3 regions of the Micromonospora sp. WMMA1976 genome follow, and region 1 is predicted to be linked to each of the others. Evidence: riboswitches for the same ligand, from Rfam matches in the RefSeq annotation. Region 1 holds a riboswitch; each other region holds the start of a gene.
The links. A riboswitch is a leader RNA that binds a small molecule or an ion and turns the genes downstream of it on or off. The one in region 1 is predicted to bind cyclic di-AMP.
Positions count from the first base shown of each region.

Region 2: it holds a riboswitch for cyclic di-AMP, as region 1 does, so the genes downstream of both, O7546_RS08220 (C39 family peptidase) here and O7546_RS29320 (C40 family peptidase) in region 1, are expected to answer to the same signal.
Region 3: it holds a riboswitch for cyclic di-AMP, as region 1 does, so the genes downstream of both, O7546_RS01070 (hypothetical protein) here and O7546_RS29320 (C40 family peptidase) in region 1, are expected to answer to the same signal.

Region 1 is NZ_CP114912.1:6,337,901-6,342,911, reverse strand. Features, by position in the region: gene O7546_RS29330 (pyridoxamine 5'-phosphate oxidase family protein) at 1-334, opposite strand, end outside; gene dcd (dCTP deaminase) at 413-991, shown strand; gene O7546_RS29320 (C40 family peptidase) at 1,041-2,075, opposite strand; cyclic di-AMP (ydaO/yuaA leader) riboswitch at 2,089-2,223, opposite strand; gene O7546_RS29315 (peptidoglycan recognition family protein) at 2,462-4,495, shown strand; gene O7546_RS29310 (C40 family peptidase) at 4,560-5,011, opposite strand, start outside.
Region 2 is NZ_CP114912.1:1,732,464-1,737,474, forward strand. Features, by position in the region: gene O7546_RS08215 (hypothetical protein) at 90-854, shown strand; cyclic di-AMP (ydaO/yuaA leader) riboswitch at 1,163-1,305, shown strand; gene O7546_RS08220 (C39 family peptidase) at 1,511-2,344, shown strand; gene O7546_RS08225 (alpha/beta hydrolase) at 2,597-3,343, shown strand; gene O7546_RS08230 (CDP-glycerol glycerophosphotransferase family protein) at 3,381-5,011, opposite strand, start outside.
Region 3 is NZ_CP114912.1:215,201-220,211, forward strand. Features, by position in the region: gene O7546_RS01065 (carbonic anhydrase) at 116-769, shown strand; gene O7546_RS01070 (hypothetical protein) at 827-1,855, opposite strand; cyclic di-AMP (ydaO/yuaA leader) riboswitch at 1,859-1,990, opposite strand; gene O7546_RS01075 (YibE/F family protein) at 2,145-3,419, opposite strand; gene O7546_RS01080 (SHOCT domain-containing protein) at 3,583-3,762, opposite strand; gene O7546_RS01085 (metal-sensitive transcriptional regulator) at 3,918-4,217, opposite strand; gene O7546_RS01090 (heavy-metal-associated domain-containing protein) at 4,298-4,504, shown strand; gene O7546_RS01095 (hypothetical protein) at 4,540-5,011, shown strand, end outside.

The sequences.
Region 1 (5,011 bases):
CGCGGGCGATCCGGGCCAGCCGCGTCACGGTGGCCGGGTCGGTCACCGGCCGCGCGCGCCCCGCGATGTACGCCTCGTCGTCGCTCTCCTCCGGCGGGAACGAGTGCAGCGCGTAGCGGCCGTCGCGTTCGAGGTCGCGCCGCTTCGGCGAGTCGATGACGAAACACCAGAGACCGTCGGCGGTGATCACCGGGGAGACCGGGTGGACGCGGGGGCCACCGTCGGCGCGGACCGTGGCGAGGTAGCCGAAGCCCGGCCCGTACTGCTGCATCAGGAGGCGGATCTCGTCGGCGAGGCGGGGCTCGTCGGCGGCGAATTCGGACCAGGAAGCCATGTGGACACTCTATCGAACACGTGTACGAAGATGTAGTGCGACACGCAGGTCACCCGTACCGGTCGCTATGGTGTTCCGATGCTGCTCTCCGACCGCGACCTGATCTCCGAGATCAAGGCCGGCACGCTCGCGCTGGAGCCCTTCGAGCCCACGCTGGTGCAGCCGTCGAGCATCGACGTACGCCTGGACCGGCTGTTCCGGGTCTTCAACAACCACCTCTACACGCACATCGACCCGTCGGTCCAGCAGGACGACCTGACCTCGATGGTGGAGGTGCCCGAGGGCCAGCCGTTCGTGCTGCACCCGGGCGAGTTCGTGCTCGCCTCCACGCTCGAGGTGATCTCGCTGGGCGACCAGCTCGCGGGCCGGCTGGAGGGCAAGTCGAGCCTGGGGCGGCTGGGGCTGCTGACCCACTCGACAGCCGGTTTCATCGACCCCGGCTTCTCCGGTCACGTCACGCTGGAGCTGTCGAACGTGGCGAACCTGCCGATCACGCTCTGGCCGGGCATGAAGATCGGCCAGCTCTGCATCTTCCGGCTCTCCTCGCCGGCCGAGCACCCGTACGGCTCGGCCGTCTACGGCTCGCGTTACCAGGGGCAGCGCGGTCCGACGCCGAGCCGGTCCTGGCAGAGCTGGCGCACCTGGCCGACGCGCTGACGGCACGGCCGGGGCCCCGCCGTCACCGGCGGAGCCCCGGGCCACGACCTCAGCCGGGACGGCCGTAGCTGTTGATGTCGCCGTCGTCGACCCGCTTCATGGTGATGGGCTTGCCGGACTGGGAGGCGTGCACCACCCAGCCGTCGCCCACGTACATCGCCACGTGGTGCAGGTCGCTGTAGTAGAAGACGAGGTCACCGGCGCGCAGCTCGGCGCGGCTGATCCGCTTCGTCACGCCGTGCTGCTGGCGCGCGTTGTGCGGCAGCGAGACCCCGCCCTTGGCCCAGGCCGCCAAGGTGAGGCCCGAGCAGTCGAAGTGGTCGGGCCCGGCCGCGCCCCAGACATAGATCTTGCCGATCTGGGCGCAGGCGAACTTGACCGCCGCCCCGGCCGGGCCGCCGGGGTAGCCGGCCGGGCACGGCGCCGGGCGCAGCGGGCCGCCGCCGCCCTTGCCGTACACCTTGAGCCGCAGCTTCTCCAGCTTGGCGATCTCGGCGTCGATCTGCTTCTTCTTCGCCGCGAGCTGGGCCTCGGTACGGGCCAGCCCGGCGATCATCTCGTCCAGCGGCTTCTTCTTCGCCGCCAGTTCGTCGCGCAGCGCGGCGACGGAGCGCACCTGCTCGTGCTGGCGGTGCGCGAAGCGGTCCAGCAGTTCCAGGCCGGTGACCAGGTCACCGGGTGAGCGGCTGCCCAGCAGCGCGTTCACTGTGGAGAGGTTGTCGCCCTTGTAGGCGTCGGCGGCGAGTCCGCCGACCTGACCGAGCGCGGCGTCCACCCGGGCCTGGAGGGGTGCGATCTGCCGGCCGAGCGCGTCGGCCTGCTTGCGCCGCGCGGCGAGCTGCTCGCGTACGGCGTTGACCTGTTCGATGACCGGTTCGAGCTTGTTCCAGTCGCGGTCGATCTGGGCCTCAATCTCGGCGACCGAGGGTTCGGCGTGTGCCGCAGTGGCGCCGCCGGTCAGAACGACTGCGGTGCCGACCAGCGCGGCGAGGGCGGTGGTGAAGCGGGACCAGCGGGAACGCGGCGCGACGCTGGACCGGTCGGTGGACCGGTTCGACGACGGCCGCGGGGCATGGAGTGCCACCGGGCGTCCGTACTCCTTCTTCCGTACCGCCTACCGGGTTAGCTGACGGATTCGGGCGGGAAGGGAGCCGCCCTACCGCATCGCTGCGGATTCACCCCAGGTACCTGGTTCCCCGGCTCGCCCGGAGGCGACTCGGCGGTGTCGGACCGTCACCGACCGGGTTGGACGGTGAGACGTGCGGCCGACGATTCACCAGAGTAGGGACCACCGTTATCGATCCGCAACTTCCAGCGACGTGACACTCCGTACGCGATGAAGGGCCACACCCGGAGCGGAGGTGAAATTTTCTTTCAAGGCTGATTACTCGCTGGAAAGGTATTGACCCCCGCGGGTGTGCGGAGTGAGGGTGGAGACGCAGTGACACCCATCCCTGTCCAGGAGGTTCGATGCACCTCTCCGCCCCGCCGTCGGGCAGACGGATACTGCTCGCCGCCGCAGTGGCGACAGCCACCGCGCTGGCGACGACCGGCCCGGTGACCGCCGCGCCGGACACGTCCGCGCCCGCGAGCGACAGGCAACAACAATACGCCGCCGCGGCGGCCGAGTACGGCGTGCCGCAGAACGTGCTGCTCGGTGTCTCCTATCTGGAGTCCCGCTGGGACACCCACCCCGGGCAGCCGAGCACGAGCGGCGGCTACGGCCCGATGCACCTGACCGACGCCGCGCACATCCTCGCCATGCCGGGCAGCGCCCACGTCGACGAGGACGAGGACCCGCGCGGCGACGACTCCCGGCCGCTGAAGCTCGACCCGGCCACCGCCGCCGCGCCGGAGCGGGAGACCCCGCTGCCGCCCGCCTCGCTCCAGACGCTCGACGCCGCCGCCGCGCTCACCGGGCTCGACGCGGGCACGCTGCGCACCGACCCGGCCGCGAACATCCGCGGTGGCGCGGCGCTGCTGGCGTCGTACCAGAAGGCTCTGGGTGGGCCGGTCGGCGCCGGCACCGACCCGGCGGCCTGGTACGGCGCGGTGGCCCGGTACTCCGGCGCGGACACCTCGGACGCCGCGGCGGCCTTCGCCGACGAGGTCTACGACCAGCTCGGCCAGGGCGCCAGCCGCACCACCGACGACGGCCAGCGGGTCACGCTCGCCGCCACCGCCGCGCAGCCGGACCGCTCCCGGCTGGCCCGCCTCGGCCTGCGCAACGCCGAGCGGCCGGACGGGCTGGAGTGCCCGGTACGGCTGGCCTGCGAGTGGATCCCCGCGCCGTACGAGCAGCTCAGCGACGACCCGGGCGACTACGGCAACCACGACCTGGGCGACCGGCCGAAGCAGCAGAAGATCGAGTACATCGTCATCCACGACACCGAGGGCTACTTCGGCCCGAGCGTCGACCTGGTGAAGCGGGCCGACTACCTGGGCTGGCACTACACGCTGCGCTCGGTGGACGGCTACATCGCCCAGCACATCAAGACCAAGGACGTGGGCTGGCACGCCGGCAACTGGTACGTCAACGCCAAGTCCATCGGCCTGGAGCACGAGGGCTTCGCCGGTCAGGGCACCTGGTACACCGAGGCGATGTACCGCACCTCCGCCAAGCTGGTGCGGCACCTGGCGCTCAAGCTCGGCATCCCGATGGACCGGCAGCACATCATCGGCCACGACAACGTGCCCGGCATCACCGCCGCCAACGTGGGCGGCATGCACTGGGACCCGGGACCGTACTGGGACTGGTCGCACTACTTCGACCTGATGAAGGCGCCGTTCCGCAGCACCGGCACGCCCCGTACCGGCCTGGTCACCATCGACCCGGACTTCGCCACCAACCGGCCGGCGTTCACCGGCTGCAACCAGCAGCCGCCCGGTGTCCCGACGCCCCGGCCGCCGGCCGAGCCGTGCCCGTCGCGCGGCTCCTCCGCAGTGATCCTGCGGACCGCGCCGAGCCCGGACGCCCCGCTCGTCAACGACCTCGGGCTGCGCCCGGACGGTACGCCGGACACCATGTACATCTCCGACCACGGCGCCCGCGCCTCCGCCGGTCAGACGTACGCGCTCGCCGGCCGGCAGGGTGACTGGACGGCGATCTGGTACCTCGGCCAGAAGGCGTGGTTCCTCAACCCGGCCTCCGCGCCGACCGCCAAGTGGGCCACCGGCTTCGTGGTGACCCCGCGGCCCGGCAAGGCCACCATCCCGGTGTACGGGCGGGCCTACCCGGAGCAGGCCGCCTACCCGGACACCATCCCGTACCAGACCATCTCGCCGCTGCAGTACACGTTCGCCGCGGGCCAGCGGTACGCGGTCGGCGGGGTGCTGCCCGGCGAGTACTACCGGGCGGTCTCGTTCGACGGTTCGGCACCGGGTGACCGGACCGTGGTCCGCGGCAAGAACAAGTACGTGCAGGTCCAGTTCGGTCACCGGATCATGTTCGTGAACCTGGACGACGTGCTGGTCCTGCCGTCCCCGGTCGGCACGCCAAGCTGACCTCTCCACGAGAACGCGAAAGCCCCCGGTCCCTGCGGACCGGGGGCTTTCCGTGTGACAGGGGTCAGGCGACCCGGACGAAGCCGGCGAGCGGCTGGGTGCTGATGCTCGACACCTGGACCGGTTTGCCGGTCCGTGGCGCGTGCACCATCACCCCGTTGCCGAGATAGAGCCCGACGTGGTGCAGGTCGGAACCGAAGAACACCAGGTCACCCGGTCTCGCCTCGGAGCGGGACACCTTGCGGCCCTCGTTCCACTGCGCGCCGGTGAAGTGGGTCAGCGAGATGCCCGCCGCCTTGTACGCGTACTGGGTGAGGCCGGAGCAGTCGAACGAGTTCGGGCCGGTGGCGCCCCACACGTACGGGTCGCCGACCTGGGCGCAGGCCGTCTTGATGGCGGTCCGCGCGGCGCTGCTCACCACACCGTCGATCTTCGGGCAGCCCGCCGGGCGGATCGAGGTCACCGGGAGCATGGCGGTCAGCCGCTTGATCTCCGAGTCGATCTGCTTCTTCTTCG
Region 2 (5,011 bases), 2.0 Mb from region 1:
CATCCCCGCACCCGCCCCGGCGGCCACCGGCCCGCCCCGGCGAGGTCGTGCGGGTCCTCCCGCCAGGTCCTTCCCGTGAGGTGCCGACCATGTCCCAGACCGCTCTGTACCACTTCCTCACCTCCGTGCCCGAGGCCGCCGCCATCTGGTCCTTCCTGCTGCTGCTCGCCCTCGGCCTGCTCGCCGCGCTCGTCGCCCGGCCCGAACGCGACCCCGCGCCGGAGGCCGCCCCCGAACCGGCCGACGCCGACGCCGCCCGCCGTGACGACCTGGTCCGGTACGCCGAGGAGGTGGCGGTGGCCGCCGCCGGAGCCGCCCAGACGGCCCGTCGCCGCCGGGAGCGGTGGCTGGCCGCGCAGGACGAGGCGGACCGGGCCTGGACCGCGTACGACGAGGCGGACGCCGCCGCCCGCCGCCTCGCCGGTGCCGCCGCGCTGCCCGCCCCGCGCACGCCGCGCACCCCGGCCGAGTACGCGGCCCGGGAGCGCTGGCTGCACCACGCCGCCATGACGGCGCACTGGCGGGGCGACCTGACCGCCCGTCAGCTCGCCGACGTGCTGGCCCGCCGCAACGGATGGGATCCCCGCCGGCACCCGGCCGAGCAGGAGATCCTGCTGGCCCGCACCGTCCGGGACGGGCGCCGGGCCGGATGGGAGAGCGCCGCCGCGCGGGAGCGGACGGCCTGGCGGGACGCGGAACTGGCCGCCGAGGCCGCCCGGACGCTCGCCGCCGAGGCGTACGCGGCCACCGCCGCGCTGCGGCCCGCCCCGGCGTACCGGAGCGCGACGGCGAGCGCCGTGCCGGTGGCCGCGACGGTCCGCAACGCCCGCTGGCGCCCGGCCCGGGTCGGCTGAGACGACCGTCTCGACCGAATCGTTACCCGGAATATGGTGAGCCCGGTCACCCGGGCCGCCGAAACGGGCGCCGGGCGCAGAACGGGTCATCGAGTCCCGCGATTGCCGGTCGGGTGCTCGCCGTCTGTCCGCTTTCCGCCGCCGGGCGCCGTCGAAACTGCTTGTCCCATTGAGCGAAGTCAGTAACCGGGTGTTCCGAAATCCGTTACCGCGGATCACGTTTACGCAGGTGGGAGCGCTTGGCATGGGACATACCCACCGGTAGTGTCGGCGCGTCCGATGCGGTAATCGATCGCCGACGGCGACGCCGCACCGACCCGCCTAATCGTGTTCCACGAACCGGGGACCCATGAGCACCATCGGGGTGAATCCGCGGGCCCACGGCCCGCGGTAGGGCGTACTTCCCGCCCGAATCCGTCAGCTAACCCGGTCGGCGGCCACGGAAGGAGCAACCCCTCTTGCCCACCCCTCGATCGTCCCCCCGCCTCCACGGCGAAGCGGTGCCCGCGCGCGCCTGACGCGCGACCGGCAACCGCCCCCTGGGCGCCCGGCATCACGGGCGTTCCCGATCCCCCGGCCATCCGGCCCCGCCAGCACGTGTGAGTTCCTCCGCGTGCCGGGCCGGCGTGCGCCGCTCACGCCCCGTGGAGGATTTCGTGAAGCACCACCTGAAGCGTCAGCTGCGACGGATCGTCACCGAACGCCCGTACCAGATCATCGCCGGATCGGCCGCCGCGCTCGTGCTGGCCGCCGGTGCCGGAACCGTCGCCACCGCCGGTGACGACGCCCCGGTCCAGGAGAACACCGCCGCGGTCGCCGACCTCGGCTCCGCCCGTCTCGGCGAGCAGCCCGCCAGCCGCGGCGAGGCCCGCATCGCCGTACCGCCCAGCGCCTCCGCCGCGCCCAGCGCGTCGCCGAGCGCCTCCCCGTCCGCGAAGGCCACGGCGGACCCGGACACCACGCCCAAGGCCAAGCCGAAGCCGCCGTCGAGCAAGTCGCTCGACTACGACTACCAGGCGCAGATCAACTACTTCTACTGCGGCCCGGCCGCCGTGCGCAACGCGCTCAGCGCCGCCGGCATCGAGCGCAGCCAGGACGCGCTCGCCGGTCCTCTCGGCACCACCGAGATGGGCACCAACTCCGCCGAGGACACCACCCGGGTGCTCAACCAGCAGGTCAAGGGCAACCCGTACCGGACCCGCATGATTCCCGGCTCGGCCACCCCGGCCCAGATGGACCGCCTCCAGGCCGACGTGGTCGAGGCGATCAGCAACGGCCGCGGGGTCGTCGCGAACGTCGCCGGTACGGCCACCGACACCAACGGCGGCTGGCACTCGTTCCCGGGCGGCCACTACGTCGCCGTGGTCGGCTACAAGGACGACGGCCGGACCGTGCGGATCGCCGACTCGGCCGACCCGTCGCTGCCGTCGTACTGGGTCACCACGATCGACCTGGCGCACTGGATCGCCAGCCGCGGCTACTCCGCCTGACCGTCCCGCACACCCGAAGGCCGGCACCCCACCCGGGGCGCCGGCCTTCCTCGTCCCGCCCCCGCCCTCACGCCGTCTTGGCGCGCCGATCTTGGACTTGTGGCACCCAGTATGCCCGGCTCGCCCGCTATGGAAGGTGCCACAACTCCAAGATCGAGGGTGAGGGCGGCGTGTGGGCGGCCGGAGCCGCAGCGAGGGGGTCGGCGGGGTTCGGTCTCGCGTGTCCGGGGCGGGCGGTGGCAGACTGCGCCAATGGGCGATGCGACGGGGAAGCGGCACCTGATTCTCCTGCACGGCATGGGTGCCACCGGCGAGGTGTGGCTGCCCTGGGCGCCGCTGCTGGAACGCCGCTGGCCCGGCCGCTGGCTCGCCCCCGACCTGGCCGGTCACGGCTGGTCACCGCCGCTGCCCGGCTACTCGTTCGAGGCGCTGGCCCAGCGCGTGGTGGACGGGCTCGGGCCGGTGCGGCTCGGCCCCGACGACCGGCTGGTGCTGCTCGGGCACTCGCTCGGCGGGGTGGTGGCGCTGGCGCTCGCGGCCCGGCAGCGCGGGCTCCCGGTCGACGCGGTGGTCGGGCTCGGCATCAAGGCGGTCTGGTCGCCGGCCGAGCTGGCGAAGTCGGCGGAACTGGCCGCCCGGCCGGTCACCTGGTTCGCCACCCGGGACGAGGCGGCCCGGCGCTACCTGCGGGTATCAGGGCTCGCCGGGCTGTTCGCCCCGGACCACCCGGTGGTGGACGCGGGATTGCGGCGGGAGGACGGCCGCTGGCGGCTCGCGATGGACCCGGCCGCGTTCGCGGTCGGGGAGCCCCGGCTGCCGGTGCTGCTGGCGGCCACCGGTGTACCGGTGCTGCTGGCCCGCGGCGAGGCGGATCCGATGGTGACCGACGCGCAGCTCAAGGAGCTGGGCGTGCCGGTGGCGACGCTGCCGGGACTGGGCCACAACGCGCACGTCGAGGACCCGGAGGCGGTGCTCGCCCTGCTCGACCCGTACCTCTGAACGGGCGAGCCGGCCCGCGACGGGCCGGCTCGCGCTTCTAGCGGGCCGCGCGCGGCCCCGGGACCGCCCAGTCGGGTTCCAGTTGCCGGCGGGCGGCGGAGAGGAACGCCTCGGCGTAGGCGTCGGCGGGGAAGTCGCCCAGGTAGCGGGTACGCGCCGCCCAGCGCTGTGCCGCCTTCGGGTCGGCGTCCAGCAGGTCGGTGAGCACCTCGTCCACGTTTGACATGTCGCGCCGCAGCACGTAGCCGGACGCCGCGAGCGGGAACCGCTCGACGAAGTGCTCGCCGTCGGCGCCGGTGTCGGTGACCGCGTACGGCTTGCCGGAGTAGAGCCAGTCGGAGATGACCCCGGAGACGTCGGAGACCAGCGCGTCGGCGCGGTTGACGCACTCGGTGAGCGTCAGCTCGCGGCTCGCGGCGGCGCCGAACAGGTGCGGCCGGCCGGTCTTCGCACGGTCGGCGGCGAGCAGTTCGGTGAGCCGGGCGAGCTGGCGGGCCGAGGCCGGGTTCTTGCCGGTGTACGGGTGGGCGCGCAGGATCACCACGGCACCCCTGTCGATCAGCCGGCGGATCAGCGTCTCGGCCACCGGCAGCGAGCAGTAGTTGGCGTCGGCGTGGTGCCCGGTCCAGGTGGGCGTGTAGAGGAGCGTCGGGTGCGTCGGCGGGGTGACCGGCTCGCGGCGTACCTCGATGGCCTCGACCTGGGGACGGCCGACTACGACGAACTTGTCGGCGGGGATCTCCACGCCGGCGCGGGCGTACCTGTCGATCGCGGCCTGACCGGCCACGAAGATCTTGTCGAAGATGGCCGAGACCGGGTTGGCGCTGGGGGCCTTGTCGCTGTCGCCGTGGTGCAGCTGCACGTGGGTGAGCCGGCTGAACCGGATCAGGTGGGCGTTCTTCGCGCCGTGGTTGACGTAGAAGGCGACCCGCAGGCTGGGCACCAGCGCCTCGTCCAGCGCCTTCAGCGTGGGGCAGAGGACGACCGGGGCGCGGGTGGCGGCGGCCACCGCGGGCAGGTGCTCCGGTTCGCGCAGCACCACCATGAACGGGCGGCCGATCCGTTCCAGGTACGGCAGCCACATGGTGACCTGGTACTCCGAGCCGGGCGGAGCGGAGAAGTGCAGCACGAACTCGGGCTGGTGGCGGCGCAGCGCCCGGCCGACCGGTCCACCTCCGGCGGGCGGCCGGAACCGGCGCCGGGCGAGGTCCAGCGCGACCGCCCCGCATCCGGCGCCGACCAGCAGTGCGGCGACCAGCGCGGTCCACGCGGGCAGCGTCAGGGCGGCGGCGAGCGACACCACGGCGAGCAGCACCAGCAGCGCGTCGCCCAGCCGGGCGGCGACCACCGGTGTCCACGTGCGGACCGGGAGGTTCGCCGCGCGGATCTCCAGCGCGCCGGCCTGCCGCAGCGGCCCGACCAGCAGCACCAGCCCGAGCAGCACCAGCGCGGTGGCCGTGAGCGCCGGGTCGAAGCCGTCGTCGAGGCGACGGGCGTAGCCGACCAGGATGCCGGCGGCCACGAGCACCGTCTCGGCGAGCCCGTCGGCGGACGGCCGGACCCGGCGCTCCCAGGCGGTGGCGGCCAGCGCCGCGACCGCCAGGGCCAGGCCCCAGCCGGTGGCGCCGGTGAGCGCCACGACGAGGAAGGCCAGCACCGCCAGCCCGG
Region 3 (5,011 bases), 490 kb from region 1:
GACGGGGAAAGTATGAAATGCGTATCACGAATCTTGACGGACCCCGAGGGGCGTGTGACCGTGGGTCGCGAGGCCGTTCGGCCTGGTGGTTCCCCAGGTAGACGAGGTGAGGGACATGACGCCGAGCACCCCGGAACAGGCACTGACCGAGCTGCGTGCCGGTAATCACCGGTTCGTCACCGGCGTCCCGCAGCATCCGAATCAGGACGCCGGGCATCGGGCGGCGGTGGCCGACGGCCAGCACCCGTTCGCGGTGATCGTCGGCTGCTCCGACTCGCGGCTCGCCGCCGAGATCATCTTCGACCGCGGTCTCGGTGACCTCTTCGTGGTGCGTACCGCCGGGCACACCGCCGGGCCGGAGGTGCTCGGCAGCGTCGAGTACGCCGTCACCGTGCTGGGCACGCCGCTCGTGGTGGTGCTCGGGCACGACTCGTGCGGCGCGGTCCAGGCCGCCCGGGAGGGGGTCCGGACCGGCGCCGCCCCGGCCGGTCACCTGGGCGCGGTGGTGGACGCGGTCTCGCCGAGCCTGCTGCGAGCCGCCCGCCAGGGCGTCGAGGACCTCGACGGCATCATCGACGTCCACATCGCGCAGACCGTGGAGACGCTGCTGGCCCGGTCCGCCGTGCTGGCCGAGCGGGTGGCCGCCGGGCGCTGCACGGTGGTGGGCATGTCGTACCGGCTCGCCGGTGGCGAGGTGCGGACCGTGGCGCAGTCCCCGGCCCCGCTGCCCGCCCCGGCCGCGCCCGCCGACCCGGCGCTGGCGGGCTGACCCGTACGGACGAGAAAAAGGGCCGCCCTCGGGCGGCCCTTTTTCGTGGTGCCCGGATCAGAGCAGCGACATGTGGACGTGGTCGGTGTGGTTCGACGGCCCGCTGTACGAACTCCAGCCGGTGGCCGGGAACCAGATCTGCCGGTTCCAGATGACGTAGTAGATGCCCAGCCGGTCGGCGTTGCGGATGAGGAACGCGGCCACCTCGTTGCCGTACCGGCGGGTGTCGTTGTTGTGCCAGGGCGCGAAGCCGCTGTTCTGGAGCGACCAGTCGCACGCCTTGCCCTTGGGGTGCTCCCACGGCCCGCCGGGCCGGTAGCAGCCCACGAAGCGCTTGAAGCCGGCGCGCCGGACCTCCTTGTACGCGTGCAGCGTGCGCGGCGTGACGCAGCCCGAGGTGGTCGGGTCGTCCTCGCTGCACGACTCGGCCTTCCACCCGCCGTCGGAAGTGCGGCCGGGAGCGATCTTGGCGACCGGTGAGGTGGCGGAGACCAGGCCGCCGGTGAAGCCGAGACCGCCGACGAGCTTCAGTGCGCGCTCGGCCTGCACCTTCTCGCGCTCCATCGCGTTCTTCTGCTTCTCCTGCTCACGCACCTCGGCGTCGAGCGCGATCTTGGCCTGCTCGGCGCGGGTCTTGACCGCGTTGATGGCGGCCAGGCGCTGCGCGTTGAGGAGGTTCAGCTCGTCCAGGGCGTTGACCCGGCGGACGAACGAGTCGGGGGAGTTGCTCTCCAGCAGCATCGCCATCGCACCCATCCGGCCGGTCCGGTAGGACTGGGCGGCGAGCTGGTTGACCTGCGGGCTGAGCGCGTCGAGTTCGGCCTGTGCCGTCTTCACCTCGGCCGCCAGCCGCCGCTGGCGGTCCTGGGACTTGGCGAGCTTCGCCTTGGCCTGGAGGAAGTTCCGGTTGGCGGAGTCGATCGCCTCGGTGATGAGTGGCGGATCGCCGTCCTCCTCGTGGCCCGAGGGGGTGCCGGGGGCCGCCGCGGCGGGGGCCGCGGTCGCCGGGTTCGGGCCGGCCAGCACTGCTAGCGAGGCCAGCACGGCCACCACGGGTGTCAGCCAGCGGCGCAGGGGTGCCGTCACAGTGTTCCCTTCCGTCGGCCGCCGACCGGGTTAGCTGACGGGTTCGGGACGGAAGTGGCCCCTACCGCTGTCGCGGATTCACCCCATGTACCTGGTTCCCCGGTTCGCCCGTGGGCGATTGGGCGGCGGCACCGCTGGCGCCGGTGCGCGCCTTCGGCGGTGACCGGCAGCGAGGTTACCTGACAGCACTCGTGAGGATCTACGTCCGGAAGCCGACCAATAGCGAGATTTCGCCGTGGCACACCGTGACCAGCGTCGCGTTTGAATTCGATGGTCACGCTGCGGAGTGTCACCATGCGGCCTCCGTACTCTTCCCGCCGCCGAGCGCCTCCAGTGCGTCGTCCCGTCCGGCCGGCGGCCGGGGCGCGGCGGGCGCCGGCTCCGCGCCGGGCGAGCGCCGCCCGGCGGTGGTCACGATCGCGGCCAGTCCGGTCGTCAGCGGTACGGCGGCGATCAGGCCGAGCGTCGCCACCGCGCTGCGGACGATCTCCTGGGCGAGGAACTCACTGGTGAGGATCTCGCTCACCGGGCGGGAGTCGGCGACCAGGAGGAGCAGCAGCGGCAGTGAGGCGCCCGCGTACGCCAGCACGATGGTGTTGACGGTGGACGCGATGTGGGCCCGGCCGACCCGGGTCGCGGCCCGGTAGAGCTGCCGCCGGGACAGTCCGGGGTTGGCGTGCGCCAGTTCGGTGACGGTGGCCGCCTGGGTGACCGTGACGTCGTCCAGCACGCCCAGCGAGCCGATGATGATGCCGGCCAGAAGCAGTCCGTGCAGGTCCACGCCGCCCTGGAACATGGACAGCGTGGTGGCGTCCTCGCTGCCGAAGCCGGTCAGGTGGGTGGCGGACGTGGCGAGCAGGCCGAGCACGCCGGTGACCACCAGGCTGCCGAGCGTGCCGAGCACCGCGACGGACGTCTGTGCGGTGATCCCGTGGGTCAGGTAGAGCACCACGAACATGATCAACGCGGCGCCGACGATCGCGACGAGCAGCGGCGGCTGGCCGGCGCCGATACCAGGCAGCACGAAGCCGAGCAGGATGGCGAAGCTGGCCACCAGGCCGCCGAGCGCGGCGAGCCCGCGCCACCGGCCGAACGCCACGATCGCGGCGGCGAACAGCACCATCAGCCAGATCAGCGGCGTACCGCGCTGGTGCTCGGCGATGTTGTAGGACTTCACCGCCGGGTCGGCCGGGTCGGTCAGTTCGACCAGGACGACCTCGTCGCCGACCGCGACCCGGGGCGCGCCCGGCCCGGCCGGGATCGGCGTCTCGACCTGCCGGCCCGCGTCCGGGCCCTGCTCGGCGGTGACCGTCACCGTGCCGCACGGGCCACCGCCGCCCTCCGGGGCCTCCGGCGTCGGCGGGCAGGGCTCGGTGACCACCCGGGTCACCGTGCCGTGGTAGCGGGGGACGTCCGCGCCGCCGACCGGCTCCCGGTCCTGCCGGGGCCAGAGCACCAGCGCCGCGATCACGGTGAGCGCGAACAGCGGCACCACCACGGCGACGAGCAGCCGTCGTACGCCCGGCGGCGCGGCGGGTGCGGGGCGGGTGTGGTCGGCACCCATGAGGTCTCTCCCAACGGTCGCGGCGACGCCTGGTCCGCCGGACCGGTCTGGTCACCCGGCCGGGGCGGACGTGTCGACCACGTCCGGGTCGTCGCCCGCACATGGTAGGCAGCCCGGCCGTCCGGTCCCGCACACCGTGGCCGTTGACGCTCGCCCCGCGTGGTCAGGCCAGGCCGGCCCGGCGTCGCCGGTACTCGTCCTCGTCGATCTCGCCACGGGCGTACCGCTCGTCCAGGATGCGCCGCGCCGTCGTCGGGCCCAGGTACTGCGGGCCGGTCCACCGCACGGCCGCCCAGACGAGCCCCGCCAGCACGGCGAGCACCAGCAGGGACCAGATCCACATCCAGCCCATCATCGGGCTCTGCCACATCATCGGGCCGCCCTCCGTCCGTCACCGCGGGTCCGCCGGGCCGGCCTGCCCGCCACGTCGACGGTACGTCCGCCCGGGTGCGCCGGCACGGGTCGATGTGCCCTGGTCCGAGGGTCGGAGGTCCCCGCTCAGCCGCGCTTCATCAGGCGGCCGACGGCGGCCATCATCTCGGTCGCCATCTCGTCGGCCCGGCCCTCGGCGGCGCCCTCGTGCATGCAGTGCCGGGCGTGGCCGTCGAGTAGACCCAGGCCGACCTTGTCCAGCGCCGCCTGGATGGCCGAGATCTGGGTCAGCACGTCGATGCAGTAACGGTCGTCCTCGACCATCTTCTCGATGCCACGGACCTGGCCCTCGATCCGGCGGAGCCGGGCGAGGAGTTGGTCCTTGCTGGCGGTGTAGCCCCGGGTCGGGCTGGACGGCGCGGTCATGAAACCGAGGATAGCGTACCCCTCGGGGGTATGCTAACGTTCCGAACGTACCCCTGGGGGGTATCAGATCGGAGGGCGAGATGGAGACCACCTACCAGGTGAGCGGCATGACCTGCGGGCACTGCGTCAACTCGGTGAGCACCGAGCTGAGCGCACTTCCGGGCGTCACCGACGTCCAGGTCGACCTGGCCGGCGGCCGGGTCACCGTCACCAGTCAGAACCCGCTGGACGTGGACGCGGTCCGCGCGGCGGTCGACGAGGCCGGCTACGACCTCGTCGGTGCGTGACGGGTCCGACGACCCGTAGAAACCGAGGAGACACCATGAACACGGCGACGAAGCTCAGCGGCTTCGCCCTCGGCCTCGTGGCGGTGTTCGGCGCGGCGTACGGGATCGGCAACCTGGCCGATCCCGTCGCCCCGGCCGCCGAGACCCGACACGACGACACCGACAGCGAACACGGGGCCGGCGACACCGGCCACGGTGACGAGAGCGGCGCCTCCGCGCACCTGCCCGGCGGGCTGCTCGTCTCCGAGCGTGGCTACACGTTCCAGCCCGCCGACGCCCCGGCCGGGCAGTTCGCCTTCCGGATCACCGGCCCGGACGGTACGCCGGTCACCCGCTTCGAGGTGGCCCACGACAAGCGCATGCACCTGATCGTCGCCCGCCGGGACCTGTCCGGGTTCCGGCACGTCCACCCGGAGATGGCCGGCGACGGCACCTGGCGGGTCGCCTCACCGCTCGGCGGCCCCGGCGTCTGGCGGGCGTTCGCCGACTTCACCCCCGAAGGCGGCG